Regions from separate parts of the Bacillus sp. NP247 genome, predicted to be linked through region 1. Evidence: riboswitches for the same ligand, from Rfam matches in the RefSeq annotation. Region 1 holds a riboswitch; the other holds the start of a gene.

Region 1 (3,429 bases):
AAAATAATTCCAGCGAATAAAAAGCGAATACCATTAAAAGTAAATGGACCAACGAAAGACATAGCATTTTGAACGACAACAAACGTAGCTCCCCAAATAAAAGAGACAAATAATAAAGCAAGAGGAGCAATCCAATCTTTTTTCACACTCATACCCCCGTTAATTTTGTAAGATAGCTTTTCTAGCTAATTCATCAGCGACTTTATTTTGACTACTTGGAATCCACTTAATAAAAAAGAGATCGAAACTTTTTATATACTGCAGTGCTTCTTCTAGAAGCGGTGCAAACATTTTATTTTTTGCGTATTCTTTTTCAACAGCCCGCTCGACAAGTTGCGAATCTGTACGAAAAGAGACAATGTTATAATTATGCTCCATGCAATATTTTAATGCTGCAAGTAAAGCGTGGTATTCTGCTTCATGATTGGACATTGTCCCAAGGGGCAGTGATAATTGTACAGCTGGTTGAACCCCTTTAATAAACACTCCTGCACCAGAAGGACCAGGATTTCCTTTTGATGCACCATCAATATATACTTCAATCAAAATGAGAAACCTCCAAATTATAAGATTATCCCCTACTTATATGTTTCCTTGAAGTAGGGGATAGAGTACTTATCCCGCGTTAGCACCCGATTGGTGTGGCTAATAATCAGTGAGGATGAACACCCCCCACTGATTAAAGTTTCACTTTATCCAATTGTAATGCTATAACGACATGTAAATGTTTCATTCGCTTGTAACGATTGAATTCCTTTTTTTTCCTTAAAATCTTTTGCTGGATTTATTTCATCAGCAATCCCGTACCAAGGTTCAATACATAAGAAAGGTGCGTTCTCGCCTGGTGTCCATACACCGACAAATGGGAAGCCGTCAAATTCTACTTTTACAAATTTATTATGTTTATGAGAACGAATAGAGATTTCATTCGTATTCATATTTTCAAAAATAAGCGCATCATTTTTGAATAAATCGTATGTAAGTGGTAATTCATTCGTATTTTCAGCGATTAATTGCTTTTTACTTGAAAGGTAAGGTCCTTCTAATACGTTTGTTTCTAAGCGTTCAGAACCATTAAATGATAAATGATAATCTGTAAATGATTCGCCCTCTAATAAGGGGAAGTTGAAACCAGGGTGTGCTCCGATTGAGAAGAACATCTCTTTTGAAGTAGGATTATTTACTTCATATGTAACATGTATATTTTGTTCGTCTACTTCATAAGAAACGAGTAATTCAAATTCGTATGGGTATTTTTTTAATGTTTCTTCATTACCAGTAACAATATAAGTGATATTCGTTTCACTTTGTTCTTTTACAGAGAATGTAAGATCACGAGCAAAGCCGTGTTGTGTTAAAGAATATGGTTTACCATCTACGTAGTATGTATTATCTACTAATCGGCCGACAATTGGGAATAAAATTGGTGCGCGGCGTCCCCAATAAGTAGAATCGCCTTGCCATAAGTATTCAGTGTTATCTGCTTTTAAGCGAACGCTTTGTAATTCTGCACCTTTGTCAGAAATGGAAACGATCACTTTTTCATTTTGAATTGTTGCTGTCATGAAGTGAAACCTCCTAAATCTTTCATATGTTTTATCCAGTAGTAACTGTCCGTAAAAACCCGATTGGTGCGGGCTAATAATCAGTGGGGAATGGACAAAACTTCCGCTGATTAAAGTTTCACTTTATTATACGTTGTCTAAAAGAAAAAAGGTAGTAAATGATAGGAATCTATTGACGAAAGAGCGCCTATTGCGTAAAATATAATCTTGTTGCTTAAAAATGAATAACGTGGTTCGAAACCATCCCACGTAAAAAAACTAAGGAGATTTTGTCATGAATATAAGAACATTAGTCGGTAATGGTATTTTAGCGGCATTATATATTGCTGTTTCTATGCTTATTCAGCCATTTGGCTTTACGAGTGTACAGTTTCGTATTTCAGAGATGTTTAATCATCTCGTTGTATTCAATAAGAAAGCAATTTACGGGATTGTATTAGGTGTATTTTTAACGAATCTCTTTTTCTCACCTATGATCGCTTATGATTTAGTATTTGGAGTAGGGCAATCAATTCTTGCACTACTTGCAACTATTATTTCTATGCGCTTCATTAAAGGTGTTTGGGCTCGTATGATTTTTAATACAGTTATTTTTACAATTACAATGTTTATGATAGCAATTGAACTTCATCTTGCATTTGATCTGCCATTTTTATTGACATGGCTAACTTGTGCAGTTGGTGAATTTGTTGTAATGGCAATTGGTATGCCTGTAATGTACTGGATTAATAAGCGAGTGCAATTTGAAAGATTTATGTAATAAATGAAAGAGCCGTCCTTGTTTAGGATGGCTCTTTTTGTATGTGATTATATTGAATATAATGCTGTGACTCTTGATAAAATATAATAAAATAAAGTGAAACTTTAATCAGTGGGGGGGACCCCACTGATTATTAGTTGAACCAATCGGGCATTTACGGACAGTTGATCTTCCACCTAACTTCTTCGCTTTCGTTAAATTTTAAGGTGGGAGTCTTACTGACCGTTAATGCGGGATAAATATAAAAAGTCTTATAAAAGGGGAATCTAGTATGAAATATAAGATACATTGGTTGTATAAAACGAAGCGTGGTTTACAAACGGAATTAACAACAGATTATATGAACATAGAAGAAGTGCTTCAATTTGCGGAGGATTTTGAGAAAACAGGCAGGGTGAAAGAACTTTTATTTTACGATGAAATGGATGCAGAATGGTCATTAAAAGAAATGAAAAAACTGAGTAAGCAAGTGGAGGAAGATCTTCAAGAAATTCAAGTTTATTTTGATGGTGGCTATGATGTGCAGACGAAAGAAGCTGGGGTGGGCATATGTGTATACTACAAAAAAGGAAATACAAATTATCGAATTCGTCGCAATGCATACATAGAAGGCATATATGATAATAACGAAGCGGAGTATGCCGCATTATTATACGGGATGAATACACTCGAGGAATTAGGAATTAAGTATGAAGCAGTTACACTTCGTGGAGATTCTCAAGTTGTACTGCAACAACTAGCTGGTGAATGGCCTTGCTATGATGAGCATTTAAATCATTACTTAGATCAAATTGAACAAAAAGCGAAGCAAATGAAATTAAAGCTTGTTTGTGAACCGATATCTAGAAAACAAAATAAAGAGGCACATCAATTAGCAGCGCAAGCATTAGAAGGGACGACAATTGATAGTCATAAAGAAATAACCGAATAGAGAGGTGCACACGTGAAGAAGAAGCAACTCATTACAGAGGTAAATGACTTATTAGAAACGTATTGCGGAGGGTGTTTCCTGCAGGAACATAATCGGAAAAATCATAGTAAATACTATGCCCATTCTTTTTGTATACGGCAATGTACGGTTGGAGAGAAGTTAAAAAAGTATGG
Region 2 (3,429 bases), 250 kb from region 1:
ATGCAATCTTCGTGAAAGTCACCATGATTTCGGAAGCTAAATAAATATAACTTTAAAGATTTACTCTCTACCATTCTTTGTTCTGGAATGTAGCTAATATAAATTGTTGCAAAATCTGGTTGTCCTGTTTTCGGACATAAACTTGTAAATTCAGGACAATTGAATTTTACAAAGTAATCACGGTTTGGATGGTTATTATCAAATACCTCCAAAATTTTCGGGCTATATTCAAATAAATATTTTGTATTTTGATTTCCTAGTAATGTTACATCTTTTAAATCTTCGTCTAATCTTCCTGCCATTTTAAACATCCCTTCTCGTTATACACCTCGTTTATTTCCCCATACTAACGCATGAAGCTGCGGCAATACTTTCGCGTCATTCATCTCTTTACAGTTAACAGCTTTTTCAATAAGCCACTCATACTTATCTAATAATTTTTTAATAAGCATTGCATCATCCACTGTTTTCGTATCATCGTTCCCTACTTGTAAGAAAAATGGTACATCTGGATAACGTTCGTGCATCTTAACTGCATATTCAAAATCTTGATCATCGAATACTACTACTTTTAGACTAATATCTTTTCCTGCTAGTTTCTGAATTACAGAATCTAACATCTGAAAATCTGTTTTCATTGTTGAACTTGGTGGTTTTGGCGAAATCGTTACCTCATCAATTTGAAGTAACCAATCCTGCCATTTACTCCCTTGTGTTTCTATCGCCGTTCGCATCCCATTCTCTTTTAATATAGAAAGAAGCGACTCAATATTTTTCAATAAAACAGGATTTCCACCCGAAATCGTAACATGAGAGAAATTTTCTCCTCCAATTTCAACAAGCTCATTCCAAATGTCTTCCGCTGGCATTTGTCTAATTTGATCTTTGGCTGATCCATCCCACGTAAAAGCAGAATCACACCAAGCACAGCTATAGTCACAGCCAGCAGTTCGAATAAACATAGTCTTTTGCCCGACAACCATACCTTCTCCTTGAATAGTCGGACCGAATATTTCTAAGACAGGGATTTTACTCATCGAGCATCCACTCCCGTCTTACTTCCGCATAACTAGTCGGCGTCTCAAATAGACGAACGAATTCAACACGAGCTCCTTTATATTCGTTCACACGATTATCTTTCGTTAATGCTTCTGCCATCTTTTCATAAATCCAAACGACCATATTTTCAGCAGTCGTATTCATCGCTGGTAATGTTTCATTTAAATAACGATGATCTAAATAAATTTCTATTTCATTTTTCCAAATCTCTTTTATATCTCCAAAGTCAATTGCAAGGCCTATTTCATTCACATATCCGCTAATTCCAAATACGACTTTATATGTGTGGCCATGTAAGTTTTTACATTTCCCTTCATAACAGTGTAAATGGTGTGCTGCATCAAATGTAAATTCCTTGCTGACCATTACTCTTTTATTATGATATTTGAGTTGTTTACGCTGAATATCCTCGTCCATTTTTTGCAAATTTTCTACGATGCGAAATCCAAAGAAATTATCCATTAGTTGTTCGCCCCTTCGCGTTCTTGTAAGTACGTATCTAATCCTGCTTTACGAAGTTGACATGCTGGACATTCACCGCAACCATCACCAATGATTCCGTTATAACATGTTAATGTTTTTTCTCTAACAAACTCGAATGCTCCAAGTTCATCAGATAATTTCCACGTCTCCGCTTTATCAATCCACATAAGTGGCGTATGAATGACAAACGGATAATCCATAGATAAATTTAATGTAACGTTTAACGATTTCACAAACACGTCACGGCAATCTGGATAACCACTAAAATCAGTTTCACATACACCCGTTACAATATGACGTGCTCCAACTTGTTTTGCTAATACAGCAGCAAATGATAAGAATAGTAAATTTCGTCCATCTACAAATGTCGATGGCAATTCACCGTCTTCATGTGTAATCTCCATATCCGTTCTCGTTAACGCATTTGGAGCAAGTTGATTTAATAGACTCATATCTAGTATCGTATGTTTAATACCTAGCTCTTTCGCAATTTCTGCTGCACAATCAATTTCTAACTTATGACGTTGATTGTAGTTAAACGTTACAGCTTCCACTTCTGCGAACTGCTCTATCGCCCAAAATAAACATGTTGTACTATCTTGTCCACCACTAAAAACAACAACTGCTTTTTCTTTTTTCATTTCACTCATTCTCCTTCTCTATTACGAATAAGAAGAAAGAACGTTCTTGAACTGTCACAATAAAAAAACAAAACAATACCTAAGGATATTGTTGTTTCCATAGTTTTTTATAGAGGGAGTTCGCGAACCTCTCCCATGCAGTGCATGGAATTTCTTCTTTCATTGACAAAGCTTATTGTAACATATTGTATACTACCATAAAAAATTTCTGATTTTTCCGCTATTTCGCATTTCATTTCTTTCATTTTATAGTATGATTAATTTAATGTTAGAAGAGAGGAGGCATCCCACTGGAACTCTTTATTATTTACCTCTTTTTAAATATATTATCTATTCTCGTTACAATGCTCGTATATCATTTATTTTGGAATCAGAAAGGGAAACGATCTCCTAAATTAAATTCAGTTATATTTATTGTATTGTGTTGCCTCGCTACCATACTATGTATCACTTTTGCAGCAAAAACAAATAATGGTTTTCAGTTCGACATGCGACATATCGTATTAATTGTCGGTACGTTAACGGGAGGGCCTATTGCTGGTGGTTCTATTTTAGCTGTATTAAACATTTATCGCTTTTTATTGGGAGGAATAGGTGCGTTTCCATCCTTTATCGCTTCTATTCTCCTATTTATTGTTCTACTATTAACATACAAATTTTTTAATCGAAGTTCTAATCATATAAAAATAACACTTGCTATTTTTTACAGTCTTACTTATGGATTTGGTTGGATACCATTTTTCCTTGCAAGTGTTACAAATGATGCAGATTATATACCACATATCATTGTGTACGAACTATGTACGATGATTGGCACGATCCTTATTTTATATTTACTACACATATTACAAATGCAAGTTCGTCTCCAAAATGAACTTATGAACGCTGAGAAATTTCATTTAATCGGCGAAATGGCAGCTTCCATCTCTCATGAAATTCGTAATCCTTTAACTTCAACGAAAGGATTTTTGCAACTTTTACAGTCAGATACGTGCTCTGAGAAGGAACGAAAATTATATATCGACATAGCCATTAATGGGATCGAACAAGCAAATCATGTTCTTACAGATTACTTAACTTTTGCAAAACCGAGTATTGAAAAAGAACAACAATTACAAGTAGAGGATGAGTTACTTCATGCGTTATCTTTAATTACACCTCTTGCCAATTTAACAAATGTTCGTATACATTACATAAAACAAAGTACATCTTTCTTTATAGCTGGTGAAAGACAAAAGCTGAACCA

The links. A riboswitch is a leader RNA that binds a small molecule or an ion and turns the genes downstream of it on or off. The one in region 1 is predicted to bind preQ1.
Region 2: it holds a riboswitch for preQ1, as region 1 does, so the genes downstream of both, queC (7-cyano-7-deazaguanine synthase QueC) here and KPL75_RS22110 (QueT transporter family protein) in region 1, are expected to answer to the same signal.

The regions. Positions count from the first base shown of each region.
Region 1 covers NZ_CP076653.1:4,241,671-4,245,099, forward strand. Annotated here, with positions in the region: gene KPL75_RS22095 (DMT family transporter) at 1-146, opposite strand, end outside; gene KPL75_RS22100 (reverse transcriptase-like protein) at 160-546, opposite strand; gene KPL75_RS22105 (aldose 1-epimerase family protein) at 693-1,565, opposite strand; PreQ1 riboswitch class I at 1,789-1,833, shown strand; gene KPL75_RS22110 (QueT transporter family protein) at 1,840-2,325, shown strand; gene KPL75_RS22115 (ribonuclease H family protein) at 2,597-3,256, shown strand; gene KPL75_RS22120 (zinc-finger domain-containing protein) at 3,269-3,429, shown strand, end outside.
Region 2 covers NZ_CP076653.1:3,992,508-3,995,936, reverse strand. Annotated here, with positions in the region: gene queF (preQ(1) synthase) at 1-302, opposite strand, end outside; gene queE (7-carboxy-7-deazaguanine synthase QueE) at 321-1,037, opposite strand; gene queD (6-carboxytetrahydropterin synthase QueD) at 1,030-1,521, opposite strand; gene queC (7-cyano-7-deazaguanine synthase QueC) at 1,521-2,183, opposite strand; PreQ1 riboswitch class I at 2,277-2,320, opposite strand; gene KPL75_RS20785 (ATP-binding protein) at 2,528-3,429, shown strand, end outside.